One region of the Streptomyces sp. NPDC028298 genome, then DNA from elsewhere that is predicted to be linked to it. Evidence: riboswitches for the same ligand, from Rfam matches in the RefSeq annotation. Region 1 holds a riboswitch; the other holds the start of a gene.

Region 1 (7,280 bases):
CACGAAGATCAGCGCGCCGAACGCCACCACCCCCTGGACCACCGGGATGTCCTGGGCCGTGACGGCCGCCGCGGTCACGCGCCCCAGGCCGTCACGCGAGAACACCGTCTCGACGACGACCGAACCGGCGATCAGTTGTCCCACCAGCAGGCCGACGACCGTCAGGGCCGGCAGGGACGCGTTGCGCAGCGCGTGTCGCAGATGGACCCGCCACCGGCCCGCGCCCTTCGCGCGGGCCGTCTCCACGTACGCCTGGTCGAGCGCGGTGAGCAGGCTCTTCGCCAGCACCTGGGCGATCTGGGCGCCGGTCGGTATCGCGAGTGTCAGCGCGGGCAGCACCAGCCCGCGCAGCCCGTCGTTGCCGAACGCGGGGAACCAGCGGAGCCGGAAGGAGAACGCCTCGACCAGCAGCAACCCCACCCAGAACGTCGGGACGGACACCCCCAGCGGCGGCAGCGACAGCAGGAGCTGCCGCAGCCACCGCCGCGTGGTGTACGTCGCCGCCACAGCGAGGCCGCCGCCGAGCACCACCGCCAACAGCAGGGCCGTCGATGTGAGTTGGAGGGTCTGGGGCAGAGCGTCGGCCAGCGTCGAGGCGACGGGACGGCCGGTGGCCACCGAGTCGCCGAAGTCCCCCTGCACCGCCCGGCCGAGGTACTCGACGTACTGCACGAGCACCGGCTTGTCGAAGCCGTACTCGTGCCGCAGAGCCGCGATCTGCCGGGGATCGACCTGCCCCGACTCCATACCGGCACCGGCCATCGCCGTGACCGGGTCGCCCGGGAGGAAGTCGAGGACCAGGAACGACACGGTGTACGCCGCCCACAGCACGCCGGCCGCCTGGGCTAGCCGCTTGATCACATAGCCGCGCACGGGTCAGCCGATCCAGGTGTCGTGCAACTGGATCCGGCTGGAGGCGTCGAAGGCGAGACCGTGCACCTTCGTGGACACGCCGAGCTGCGTCTGCAGCTCCACCACCGGCACGTTGTAGGCGTCCCGTACGATCGACCGCTGTGCCTGGGCCACCAGTCGACCGCGCTCGGTCGGGTCGGTGGTGGCGGCCTGGGCGGAGAGTGTCGTGTCCAGACCGCTCGCCGGCACACGGTAGAAGTTGGCCAGCTTCGTGGAGAAGGAACTGCGCAGGATGTCGGGGTCGGCGCGGGTGATGTTGCCCCAGATCGCTTCGTACGAGCCCGCCTGCTGGATCGGCGTGAGCTGGGGGAGCTGGAGCTGCTTGAGGGTCACCTGAACGCCGACGGACTTCAGTTGCTGTTGCACCAGCTCCAACGCGGGCTGGTTCGTCGCCGCGTTGGGAACCCAGTCGATGGTCAGGCTCAGCTTCTTGCCGTCCTTGACGCGGGTGCCGTCGGCGCCCGCCTTCCAACCGGCCTCGTCCAGCAGGGACTTCGCCTTGGCCGTGTCGAGGGTCAGGTCGGAGGCGAGGCTGGTGTAGTCCGGTGTGGTGTGCGCGAGGACACTGGTGGCCGGCCGGGTACCGGTGGGGAAGACGGTGTCGGCGATCTGCTTCCGGTCGATGGCGGCCAGGATGGCCCGGCGGACCCTGGCGTCCTTCAGGGCCGGCTGGGCGTTGTTGAAGCCGAGTCCGAAGGTGATCCCGGGATTGGCCCGCCGCTGGAAGGCGACCTGACCGCCCTTGAGTGCCGCTTCGTCGGCCCTGCCCACGCTGCCGATCGCGTCCACCTGTCCGGAGCGCAGACTGCCGGCCCGTACGCCCGCCTCCGGCACGACCTTGAACACCAGCTTGTCCAGGTAGGCCTCGCCCTTCTTGCCCCACCGGGAGGAACCCCAGGCGTAGCCGGGGCGTTTGGCCAGCGTGACCGACTGGTTCTGCACATAGCGCTTCAGCACGAAGGGCCCGGAACCGACGACCCCGTCACTGCACTTCTGCTGAGGTGACCGCTTCACGCTCGCGGACGACTCGATACCCAGCGAGTGGGTCGAAGTCGCCTGCAGGAACTGGGCGTTGGGCTGCTGGAAGGTCACCTTGACCGTGAGCGGGTCCACCACCGTGGTGCTCTTCGCGCCGCTCAGGTACCCCTCGGCGAGGGTTCCCAGGACGCCGAGTCTCGGCACCGCGTCGAAGTTGTCCTTGACCACCTGGGCGGTCAGCGGGGACCCGTCGCTGAAGGTGACACCCGAGCGCAGGTGGAAGGTGAAGGCGGTCGCGTCGGTGCTGATGTCCCAGCTCTTCGCCAGCCACGGCACGATCTTGCCGGTCTTGGGGTCCTGGTCCGTCAGGGAGTCGACGATCTGGCGCACCGAGTAGATCGTGTCGTTGCTGCCGACCTGCTGGGGATCCACGCAACCGGCGTCGGAACCCACGGCGAAGGTCAGCGTCCCGCCGGAACGCGGCTTGCCGCTCCCGGTTCCGGAGCCGTCGGTGCCGGCGCCGCAGGCGGCCAGCAGCACGCTGGTGCTGAGAAGGGCGGTGAGCCTTGCCCATCGGGGAGAACGGGTGGACCGGGGAGATCGGGGAGATGTGAATTCCGGACGTGCTCTCACGGAGGAGTCTCCTCTTGGTGTCGCCGGGCACGGGCGTCGTACGAGGCACGACCGCGCACGGGAACGCGGGCCCGTCGGCTCGATGCCGGTGACGGGCGATGACCTGCGGACAGGGGCCGGGCGGAAAGCGGAAAGCGGAAAGCGGAAAGCGGAAAGCGGAAGCGGATTGGAGAGATCAGAGAGATCGGGGGAAGGGGGCGCCGGGTGCGGACGCGTGCCGTGACGGCTGGTCACGGATGCCGGCTGTCGGCAGGCCTCATGGGCGTCGACAGCCCGCGCATCTCATCGACGTCGACGCGGGTGGGCCTCACCGAGGTGCACCGCCGAAGGGAGGCGTCGGCGCCCGGCTGCGGAAGGGGCCGTCAGGCCTGACAGAAGCAGCTCGTCGAGCGCTTCAGGTCGATGTGACGTCGGCGCGCCAGCCGGGAGAACACCACGGCGACGGCGAAGGAGGCGTCGGAGCCACCACCGTGCCGCATAAGGTTCCTCCACAGGTCCGGCCCCGGTCGTGGGGCCACGCGCTTGCGGTGATCGTCGCTGATCCCGCCGGGCTTTCACCTGGAGCACCCCACCGCGCGGGAGGGTTGCCGGTCAGCGAGCCAGGGCTTGACGCTGACACTCAATGCCGTTCGTGATCGTACGGAGCGGTTCTCTTCTACGTCAATGGCGGCACCGGACTCCGGCGGAGCGAACCGCCCGAGTCCGGTGGAGCGAGCCAGGTTCAGGCACCGCCGCGTTCGCGCGGGATCTTCTGACCCGCCTCGATGGACACCGGCAGCCGGTTCTCCGCCGGGGGCAGAGGGCAGGTGGCCAGGTCGGTGTAGGCGCACGGCAGGTTCGTGGCGCGGTTGAAGTCGAGGACGACCGTCCCCTCGGAGTCGGGTGCCTCGACGGACAGGCTCCGGTTGGCGGCGTAGGTCGTGACCCCGGAGGTCGCGTCGGTGAAGAGAACCGACAGCCCGCCCGGGACATGACCGGGGAACACCGTCAGCGACAGAGGACGTCCGTCCAACTCGAACTCGATCCTGCCCGGGGCGTCATACACGTGCTCCAAGCCCTCGACCGCGGCGCCCACGGTGGTGGGACGCGGCTCGTCGAAGGGGACGTAACGGCCCGTCACGGCCCAGCGCGGGTCGGGGGCGTAGGCGGGCGTTCCGGTGAAGGACTTGAGCAGCGGGGCGTCCGGGTGCCGGGGGCGCACGATGTCGTGGCCGCCCCGCTTGGCGACCTCGATGACGGCGTCCTTCCAGACCGCCTCGACACCACCGCGTTCGGGCAGCACGCCGAAGTGGTGCTCACCGCGTACCGGTGTCCCGTCGACGACGAGTTCCTCACCGTCGTCGAGGGTGACGACGACCCCGTCGGGGCCGGTGTGCCATGCGCCGGGCGCGTCGGGGAAGCGCTGCGGGCGGTCGTCGAGCCAGTGGAGGCCGGTGATCGCCAGGAAGCCGTGGGGGGCGGCGAGCCGGGCCTCCTGTCCGCGGTACCAGTCCAGCCACTGCTCGGTGAAGGCGTGCAGGTCTGTGGTGGTCGCCTCGCTGGTCATGAATTCTCCTTCGCTACAAGCCGCGTGAGGGTCGCCCTCTTGCGGGGGTGCGGGGTTCTTTGTCGCGGTCGCGGTCGCTGTCGGTGAGGAGGTGAGTCGGGGAATCGTCGCTTCGGTAAGCGGGTCGGCGGGTCGGTAGGTCGGCCGTTGAGGGTCGGCCAAAGGCGGGTCGGTGGAGTCGGAGGTCCGTGGACCGGTGGGTCGGTGAGGCGCTGGGCTCAGGCCGCGAGTTCGCCGAGGAGCGCCCAAGTTCGGCGCCGGTCCGCCGCTCCCGCGATCTCGGTGCCCGAGAACACGACCTCGGTGGCGCCCGCGTCGCGGTAACGCCGTACCTCGGCCTCGACCGTCTTCTCGTCGCCGATCACGGCCAGGTCCGCGGCTCGGCGACCGCCGGACAGTTCGATGACCCGGGCGTAGGACGGGATCTGTTCGTAGAACGAGAGCGTCTCGGTGGCCTTGGCCCGTACCGCGTCCACGTCGTCCGTGACCACGCCGGGCACCAGCGCCACGATCCTGGGCGCGGGCCGTCCGGCGGCCTCGGCCGCGGCGGTGAGCGCGGGCACGATGTGCTCCGCGAGGGCGCGAGGTCCTGCGAGGTAGGGCAGGATCCCGTCCGCAAGCTCACCGCTGACCCGGAGCGCCTGCGGGCCCATGGCGGCGACCAGCAGCGGAACGCCCGACTCGGCGCCCGGTACGCGAGCGGACAGGGGAGTCGTGGCGGAGAGCAGCTCACCGCGGAAGTCGGCCGTGCCGGTCTCGGTCAACTGGCGCAGCACGGTGAGGAATTCGCGCAGCCTGGCGATGGGACGCTCGAAGGGCAGGCCGAAGCCGGTCTCCGTGATCAGCTTCGTGCCCAGGGCCAGGCCGAGGTGGTAGCGGCCGTGGGTCGCGGCCTGGGCGGTCTGCGCCTGACTGGAGACGATCAGCGGATGGCGGCCGAAGACGGGGATCGCGGACGTGCCCACGTGGAGTTCCGGGACCGCCCGCCCGACGAGCGCGGCGAGTTGGGGTGAGTCCGCGCCGAAGGTCTGGCCGAACCAGACCGACCGCAGACCGGCCGCCGCCGCTTCCTCGGCCAGACGCACACTGGCGTCGACCTGGTTCTCCGCGTCGGATGCGTTGAGTGCTACTCCAACAGTCATGTCAGGTGGAACGGGCGCCCGGTGAGCGCGCATTCCGTTCGAGTGTGACGGCTGCATGTCAGTCTTGTGACGCACGGCGGCGACCGGTCCGGCCCTCGCGTTCGAGGGACGATCTCTCCCCACGTCCACGTCGGCCAACAGGCCAGGAGGCCGGATTCGCCGACACGCGTGCTCCGTTGACGCCTCCCGCCCCACGTGCTTACATCCCGCCATGCCGACACCGGAGCCTCTGACCCGCCGCCGCGCCGTGGACCTCGTCCGCGTGGCCGCCGCGCTGTGTCGGACGACCGGCTGATCACGTGCCTTCCGGCGCCTCTGCGCGTCAGTGAACTCCTGCTCCGCACAAGCCGGTTGAGAGCAACGCGGTCCATCGCTCCCGCAGAACGACACTGACTCGCGCCGAGCCTCTCGTATCTCCCGCCCCTCCCGCCCCTCCCGCCCCTCTCGCGCCGGCATGACGAGGAGCCGCCATGCCTTCACCCACGTCCGCGGGCCGACGCCACGAAACCGAATACGACCGCCGCAGACTGCGCCAGTGGCTCGCGGGTGAGGCCAGGGCCGACGGGGTCACCCGCCGTCGGCTGCTCACCCTGCTCGCCGCGACCGCCGCCGGAACCGCGCTCGGCGGCGTACGGCCCGCCCACGCCATCGACAGTCCCATCGTCAAGCCGCTGCCCGCCGAGTGGTTCATCCAGCGCGGCACCAACGCCGAAACCCGCTGGGAGGCACTGAGCGGCACCGGCCACCACACGCCCAACGAACGGTTCTTCGTACGCAACCACACCGCGACCCCCGTCCTGAACGCCGACGACTGGCGCCTGCGGCTGTGGGGGAGCGGATTACGCGGGAACCCCGGCGAGGACCGGCCGGTGGAGTTCGGGTACGACGACCTGCGCGCGCTGCCCGCCGTCACCCGCACCGCGTTCGTCGAATGCGCCGGGAACGGCCGCTCCTACTACACGACCCAACAGGGCGACACGGTCACCGGCACCGCCTGGACCCTGGGAGCCGTCGGCGTCGCGCGCTGGCGCGGGGTGCGGCTCGCGGACGTGCTGCGCAGGGCAGGTCTGTCCTCGCGGGCCGTGGACGTCCAGCCGCGCGGTCTGGACGCCGAGTACGTCAGCGGCGGGGAGAGCCTGGGACGCGTACGCCGTCCGCTGCCGCTCGCCAAGGCCCTGGACGACGTCCTGCTCGCGTACGAGATGAACGGTGAGCGCCTGCCGTACGACCACGGCCATCCGGTACGGGTGCTGGTGCCCTCCTGGGTGGGGATCGCCTCGATCAAGTGGGTCGGCGACATCGAGGTGTCCGCGCAGCCGCTCTACTCGCCCTGGAACACCACCTTCTACCGGCTGTTCGGCGCCGGCTACCCCGAGGATGGCAGCGCGCCGCTCACCCGGCAGACCACGAAGAGCGCCTTCGAGCTGGCGAGCGGTGCCTCGTTCGCAGCCGGACACCGGCACGTGCTGCACGGACGGTCGTGGTCGGGTGCGGGAGGTGTCGCCAAGGTCGACGTCAGCACGGACGGAGGGGCCAACTGGCGGCGCGCCCGGCTGCACGACCGGCCCCGCTCCGGCACCTGGACCCGATGGTCCCTTCCTTGGCAGCCCGACACACCCGGTGCCACGCACCTGCTGGCCCGTGCCACGGACACGGCCGGCCGAACCCAGCCGGACACCGCGGTGCCGAACACACAGGGGTACCTGTTCGGCGCGGTGGTGCGCCATCCGGTGAGCGTGGTGTGACGGACGGCGCCTTGGGCCGGGACGACGGAACGGATGCCAACAGGCCTGGAACGCAGGGCTGTTCGGCTCCACGGCACCGGCCCTTCGGCATCGGGCGCCGAGCTTGTTACGGGACGAAGGTGAGACGGGTCAGGCACTGACCCGACCGTCCCGAAGGGGTTCCCGCCATGGCCGTACACGAACACCAGAACCAGAACTCCGGGCTCCGTCCGGGCTCCTTGCGCGGAGCCTTCCGCGAGGCGCCACTGGTCGTCGGCGTGGACGGGTCCGAGCCGAGCCTGCGGGCCGCGGACTGGGCGGCGGACGAGGCCGCCCTGCGCGGCG
Region 2 (7,280 bases), on a different contig from region 1:
ACGGGGCGGGACAGGATCTCGGCGGCGCGGGACGCGGCGTCAGCGGTCACGTGGGGGCTCCTCGGAGAGGTGGTCGGTATGACGTCGAGCGGTCTGCGAAACAGGAGATTCCGTGCGGTATGTGCACATGCATCAACTGCTCTTCAGCGTCAACCTCCGCACCGGGCGAGGCATTCCGCCGCCCCGGGACTCGTCCCTGTGATCCGGGCCACGTACCGGGGCGGCCCGCCCGAGGAGACGTCCGGCGGCGGGCCGGGAAACGCCCGAGGGCGGCACCCTCCCTCTCGGGAAGGCGCCGCCCTCGGAACGTCAGGACGGTTGATCGACCGGGGTCGATCAGAAGTCCATGTCACCGCCCGGCATGCCGCCGCCGGCCGGGGCCGCGGCCTTCTCCGGCTTGTCGGCGATGACGGCCTCGGTGGTCAGGAACAGCGCGGCGATGGAGGCGGCGTTCTGCAGAGCGGAACGCGTCACCTTCGCCGGGTCGATGATGCCTTCGGCGATCATGTCGACGTACTCACCGGTCGCGGCGTTCAGGCCGTGGCCGACGGGAAGGTTGCGCACCTTCTCGACGATGACACCACCCTCGAGACCACCGTTGACGGCGATCTGCTTGAGCGGGGCCTCCAGGGCCAGACGCACGGCGTTGGCGCCGGTCGCCTCGTCACCCGAGAGCTCGAGCTTCTCGAAGACCGAGGAAGCCTGGAGCAGGGCCACGCCACCACCGGCGACGATGCCCTCCTCGACGGCCGCCTTCGCGTTGCGAACGGCGTCCTCGATGCGGTGCTTGCGCTCCTTGAGCTCGACCTCGGTGGCGGCACCGGCCTTGATGACGGCCACGCCGCCGGCCAGCTTCGCCAGACGCTCCTGGAGCTTCTCGCGGTCGTAGTCCGAGTCCGAGTTCTCGATCTCGGCACGGATCTGGTTCACACGGCCGGCGACCTGGTCGGCGGAGCCGGAGCCGTCGACGATCGTGGTCTCGTCCTTGGTAATGACGACCTTGCGGGCGCGGCCCAGCAGGTCCAGACCCGCGTTCTCCAGCTTGAGGCCGACCTCCTCGGAGATGACCTCGCCGCCCGTGAGGATGGCGATGTCGCCGAGCATGGCCTTGCGGCGGTCACCGAAGCCCGGGGCCTTGACGGCGACGGACTTGAAGGTGCCACGGATCTTGTTCACGACCAGGGTCGACAGGGCCTCGCCCTCGACGTCCTCGGCGATGATCAGCAGCGGCTTGCCCGACTGCATGACCTTCTCCAGGAGCGGGAGCAGGTCCTTCACGTTCGCGATCTTGGAGTTCGCGATCAGGATGTACGGGTCGTCGAGGACGGCCTCCATACGCTCCATGTCGGTGGCGAAGTACGCCGAGATGTAGCCCTTGTCGAAGCGCATACCCTCGGTGAGCTCCAGCTCCAGACCGAAGGTCTGGGACTCCTCGACGGTGATGACGCCTTCCTTGCCGACCTTGTCCATCGCCTCGGCGATGAGCTCGCCGATCTGGGTGTCGGCGGCGGAGATGGAGGCCGTGGAAGCGATCTGCTCCTTGGTCTCGACATCCTTGGCCTGCTCGAGCAGGGCACCGGAGACGGCCTCGACGGCCTTCTCGATACCGCGCTTGAGGGCCATCGGGTTGGCGCCGGCGGCGACGTTGCGCAGGCCCTCGCGGACGAGCGCCTGGGCGAGGACGGTCGCGGTGGTCGTACCGTCACCGGCGACGTCGTCCGTCTTCTTGGCGACTTCCTTGACCAGCTCGGCGCCGATCTTCTCGTACGGGTCCTCGAGCTCGATCTCCTTGGCGATGGAAACACCATCGTTGGTGATCGTGGGCGCGCCCCACTTCTTCTCGAGGACGACGTTACGGCCCTTGGGGCCGAGGGTGACCTTGACGGCGTCGGCGAGCTGGTTCATCCCGCGCTCGAGACCGCGCCGTGCCTCCTCGTCGAACGCGATGATCTTGGCCATGTGAAGTGGTCCTCCCGGACGGGGTGGATTGCTCCGGATCGCGCCCGCGCCCGCGACGGACGGCCCCCGAGCCCTGTGGTTCCTTGCCCCACAGGCCCGCGAGCCTCGCCGGCCCGATCCAAGTTCTGTCACTCTCACTCGGAGAGTGCTAACGCCAATGATTAGCACTCGACCCCGTCGAGTGCAAGGTGCGCTCGCGAAGCGAGCTCGTCGAGGGGTGGCGGTCGGGCGACGGGCGGGAGCAAGGTGCGCTCGCGAAGCGAGCCCCCTGGAAGCCCCCCGGAGACGCACGAGGGGCCCGCATCCCTGGTGGGATGCGGGCCCCTCGTGCGTGAGTTGAGTCGGTGGTCGTTCGCGCCCGATCAGACGGCGAGTTTGACCATGTCCGCCTGCGGACCCTTCTGGCCCTGCGAGATCTCGAACTCCACTCGCTGACCCTCTTCAAGGGTGCGGTAGCCGTCCATCTGAATCGCGCTGTAGTGCACGAAGACGTCCGCACCACCGTCGACCGCGATGAAGCCGTACCCCTTCTCCGCGTTGAACCACTTGACGGTGCCCTGAGCCATGCCTAACTCCCCTATTACTGGCCCTTGCACAGATCCACACTTCGCGGATCCGGGTCAGACCTCACCCCCCAACGGTTGGGGGTGTGCGCCGGAACGCGTCGACCGCGGCTGAATGTATCTGTCCAACTGCCCTCTGCAACAGGTCAATCGGACGAGAATTCTGGGCATGGCCGATCAATGATATGTGGAGAATGCGCAAGGATTCAGGGCAAGTCGGGCCCCGCAAATGCCATAAAATGCCCAAAAAGGTGAGTCACTTTGGCTACTTCTTGTCGCCCGAAGAACGGTCACTCATATGCGTCCGGCATGAAACCAACATCCAAATCGGAGCGACTTCCCCAACTCTAGCGCGTTCAACCCAACAGAATTGCCCCCTCCGTTTGTCTCACGGAGGGGGCAATTATGTGAACGCACTGTGTTCGGCATTACCGAGGGTAACGATCAGCCTCCGGCGACGGCCGGAATGATCGAAACGCCGACACCGTCCGGAGTCGCCGTCTCCAGTCCCTGCTCGAAGCGCACGTCGTCGTCGTTGACGTACACGTTCACGAAGCGACGCAGCTTGCCCTGGTCGTCCAGGACGCGCGCGGCGATGCCCGTGTGGTTCTTCTCCAGGTCGCTGATGACCTCGGCGAGGGTCGCGCCCTCGGCCGTCACCTCGGCGGCACCACCGGTGTAGGTGCGCAGGATGGTGGGGATGCGGACGTTGACGCTCATGATGCGAGGCCAGCCTCTCGGAAGGAGTCGAGGTTCGGGCGGATGGTCGCGGTCAGCCCGGTGTCGGAGGCCACCGCGTCCAGGGTCTTGAGGCCGTCGCCGGTGTTCAGCACGACCGTGGTGAGGGCCGGGTCGAGGAGACCGTTCTCGATGAGCTTGCGGGTGACACCGACGGTCACACCGCCGGCCGTCTCCGCGAAGATGCCCTCGGTGCGCGCGAGCAGCTTGATCGCGTCGACGATCTGCTCGTCGTTCACGTCCTCCACCGCGCCGCCGGTGCGCCGGGCGATGTCGAGCACGTACGGGCCGTCCGCCGGGTTGCCGATGGCGAGCGACTTGGCGATGGTGTCCGGCTTCTGCGGCCGTACGACGTCGTGACCGGCCTTGTAGGCCACGGACACCGGGGAGCAGCCCTCGGCCTGGGCGCCGAAGATCTTGTACGGCTTGTCCTCGACGAGTCCGAGCTTGATCAGCTCCTGGAGCCCCTTGTCGATCTTCGTGAGCTGGGAGCCGGAGGCGATGGGCACGACGAGCTGGTCGGGGAGCTTCCAGCCGAGCTGCTCGCAGATCTCGTACGCCAGGGTCTTGGAGCCCTCGGCGTAGTAGGGCCGCAGGTTGACGTTGACGAAGCCCCAGCCCTCGCCGGCCGGGTCGCCGATCAGCTCGGAGCAGAAACGGTTCACGTCGTCGTAGTTGCCCTGGATGCCGACGAGCTCGCCGCCGTAGACCGCGGCCATGACGACCTTGCCCTGCTCCAGGTCGTGCGGGATGAACACGCAGGAACGGAAGCCGGCGCGGGCCGCCGCGGCGCCCACCGCCCCGGCGAGGTTGCCGGTGGAGGAGCAGGAGAGGGTGGTGAAGCCGAAGACGCGGGCCGCTTCGATGGCCTGGGCGACGACGCGGTCCTTGAAGGAGTGCGTCGGGTTGCCGGAGTCGTCCTTGACGAAGAGCTTCCCGGCGTCGACGCCGAGCTCGCGGGCCAGGTTGTCGGCCTGGACGAGCTTGGTCCAGCCGGGGTTGATGTTCGGCTTGTCCGCCACGTCCGCGGGGACGGGCAGGAGCGGCGCGTAGCGCCAGATGTTCGTGGGTCCCGCTTCGATGCGCTTGCGGAGCTCTTCGGTGTCGTAGGCCGAGAAGTCGTAGGCGATCTCCAGCGGGCCGAAACACTCCTCGCAGGCGAAGACCGGGCCGAGCGGGACGCGGTGTCCGCACTCGCGGCAGGAAAGCGCCGCGGCCGGGCCGAGGTCTACCGCGTCGGCGGAGTTCGTGGTGCTTGCAACTGTCTGCGCAGCCATGGAGGCGAGGCCCTTTCTCCTCATCTTCCTCACGGCGCACTTCGCCGTGAGACGGATTTGGCACCTTCCCTAGCCGGGAGCCTCGCGACGCGATCGACATCGATCGGTACGAGACCGGCTGGAGGGTTGCCGGGGCTTCATCGGGCCGTATCCCTCTGCCCCTCTGGATGAGCGGTATTTGATTGTTGAACTGTTGAACACGATACGCGCCGACGATCCAGGACATGCGATGGTCATGCGCGTTGTTCAAGACTGTAACCGAAGGCCAGGACAGTTGAGATAGTCGTCCGAACCGCGAGACGACGGCAATCGATCTGCCGCTGGCCGCAGCGGGCACGCCGATGAGAGCGTGTGATCAGACAGTGAGGAGCCGCAGACGGTGCTGAGTAAAGTCGAAAGCTGGCTGAGCACACGCTCCTGGTCCGCGACCGACCGCCCGCTCCACAGGATCATGGCAGCCAAGCGTGTCACCGGATCGACGGTGAGTGTCGTGCTGCCCGCACTCAACGAGGAGGAGACGGTCGGCGAGATCGTCGCGATCATCCGCCACGATCTGATGCAGCAGGTGCCCCTCGTCGACGAGATCGTCGTCGTCGACTCCGGTTCGAGCGACCGCACCGCCGCGGTCGCCGCCGCCGCGGGCGCGCGCGTCGTGCACCGCGACGACATCCTCCCGCGGATCCCGGCCGTGCCCGGCAAGGGCGAGGTGCTGTGGCGGTCGCTGCTCGTGACGAGCGGGGACATCGTCTGCTTCGTCGACGCGGACCTCAAGGAGTTCTCGTCCGACTTCGTCTCCGGGATCGTGGGCCCGCTGCTCACCGAACCCGGCGTCGACCTGGTCAAGGCCATGTACGACCGCCCGATGGCCGGCGGCGGCGGGCAGGGCGGCCGGGTCACCGAGCTGATGGCCCGCCCGCTCCTGAACATGCACTGGCCGCAGCTCGCGGGCTTCGTCCAGCCGCTCGGCGGCGAGTACGCGGCCCGCCGCTCGCTGCTCGAACAGCTCCCCTTCCCCGTCGGCTACGGCGTCGAGCTGGGCATGCTCGTCGACGCCCTGCACCTGGTGGGCCTGGACGCCCTCGCCCAGGTCGACGTCGGGGTGCGCAAGCACCGCCACCAGGACGGGCAGGCGCTCGGCCGCATGGCCGCCGCGATCTACCGCACCGCGCAGCTCCGGCTGGCGCGCGGACACCTGATCCGTCCCTCCCTCACCCAGTTCGAGCGCGACCGCGACGGTTTCCGGCCGCGCACGTACTCCGTGGACACGGAGGAAAGGCCGCCGATGAGCGAAATCTCCGAGTACCAGACGCGCAGAGCCGCGTAGTCCGGCGCCGACGGCCGCCGATCGCATACGGCCGAAGGGCGCGTTTGAGCGTTTCGAGACGGGGCTAGGTTTCGAGGCATGGCTTCAACGCACGGTGCCCACAGGATTCTGGTCGCCTCCAACCGCGGCCCGGTCACCTACGAGGTACGGGAGGACGACTCGCTGCACGCCAGACGTGGCGGCGGCGGCCTCGTCTCCGGACTCTCGGCGATCGGGCCGGACGCGGGCGCCCTCTGGGTCTGCTCCGCCCTCGGGGTCGGCGACCGGGAGGCCGTGCGGCGCGGGGTCCACGAGGACGGCGTACGGATGCTGGCCATCGACGCCGACACGCACGCCGCCGCCTACAACGGCATCGCCAACTCCGTGCTGTGGTTCGTGCACCACCTGCTCTACCAGACCCCGCTGGAGCCGGTCTTCGACGCGGAGTTCCGGCGCCAGTGGGAGTCGTACCGGGCCTACAACCGCGCCTTCGCCGAGGCGCTGGCCGAGGAGGCGGCCGAGGGCGCGGCCGTGCTGGTCCAGGACTACCACCTCTGCCTGGTGCCCGGGATGCTCCGCGAACTGCGCCCCGACCTGCGCATCGGTCACTTCTCCCACACCCCGTGGGCGCCCGAGGACTACTTCCGGATGCTCCCCGACGACATCCGCGCGGAGCTGATGGCGGGCATGCTCGGCGCGGACCGGGTCGCCTTCCTGACCTGGCGGTGGGCCACCGCGTTCACGCGCTGCGCGGAGGCGACCGAACCCGGCCGCTACCGCGCCGGCTCGCCCTCGGGCGGCACCCCCCGCACGATCGAGCACCTGGACGGCGCCCGGCCGCCGGTGCGCGAGACCCGGGTCGGCGTGCACGGCCTCGGCGCGGACGCCGAGTTCCTGCGCGAGCGTTCGCACCGCGCGGACGTCGGGGAACGGATGGCCGCGCTGCGCGAGGAGATCGGCGCGGACCGCAGGACGATCGTGCGCGTCGACCGGACCGAGCTGTCCAAGAACATCGTGCGGGGGCTGCTGGCGTACCGGCAGCTCCTCGACGACCACCCGGAGTGGCGCGAGCGGGTCGTCCACGTGGCGTTCGCCTACCCGTCGCGGCAGGACCTCGCCGTCTACCGGGACTACACGGCCGAGGTGCAGCGGCTCGCCGACGAGATCAACGCGCACTACGGAACGCCCGGCTGGACCCCGGTGGTGCTGCACGTGAAGGACGACTTCGCGCGCTCGCTCGCCGCCTACCGGCTCGCCGACGTCGCTCTCGTCAACCCCATCAGGGACGGCATGAACCTCGTCGCCAAGGAGATCCCGGTCGTCTCCGACGAGGGCTGTGCGCTGGTCCTGTCCCGGGAGGCCGGAGCGTACGAGGAACTGGGCGAGGACGCGATCTCCGTGAACCCGTACGACATCACCGGGACGGCGCGGGCGCTGTAC

What was found. A riboswitch is a leader RNA that binds a small molecule or an ion and turns the genes downstream of it on or off. The one in region 1 is predicted to bind S-adenosylmethionine.
Region 2: linked by a shared signal. The riboswitch ahead of thrC (threonine synthase) and the one ahead of ACZ4TO_RS37845 (putative leader peptide) in region 1 are both predicted to bind S-adenosylmethionine.

Annotation. Positions count from the first base shown of each region.
Region 1 covers NZ_JBVHTL010000012.1:59,965-67,244, forward strand. The annotation lists gene ACZ4TO_RS37835 (ABC transporter permease) at 1-873, opposite strand, end outside; gene ACZ4TO_RS37840 (ABC transporter substrate-binding protein) at 877-2,430, opposite strand; gene ACZ4TO_RS37845 (putative leader peptide) at 2,886-3,002, opposite strand; SAM riboswitch class IV at 3,037-3,150, opposite strand; gene ACZ4TO_RS37850 (DUF1684 domain-containing protein) at 3,245-4,069, opposite strand; gene ACZ4TO_RS37855 (LLM class F420-dependent oxidoreductase) at 4,288-5,211, opposite strand; gene ACZ4TO_RS37860 (sulfite oxidase) at 5,682-6,956, shown strand; gene ACZ4TO_RS37865 (universal stress protein) at 7,124-7,280, shown strand, end outside.
Region 2 covers NZ_JBVHTL010000006.1:158,121-165,400, reverse strand. The annotation lists gene ACZ4TO_RS26365 (NADH:flavin oxidoreductase) at 1-50, opposite strand, end outside; gene groL (chaperonin GroEL) at 337-1,959, opposite strand; gene ACZ4TO_RS26355 (cold-shock protein) at 2,322-2,525, opposite strand; gene ACZ4TO_RS26350 (MoaD/ThiS family protein) at 2,967-3,242, opposite strand; gene thrC (threonine synthase) at 3,239-4,537, opposite strand; SAM riboswitch class I at 4,555-4,711, opposite strand; gene ACZ4TO_RS26340 (glucosyl-3-phosphoglycerate synthase) at 4,917-5,861, shown strand; gene ACZ4TO_RS26335 (alpha,alpha-trehalose-phosphate synthase (UDP-forming)) at 5,940-7,280, shown strand, end outside.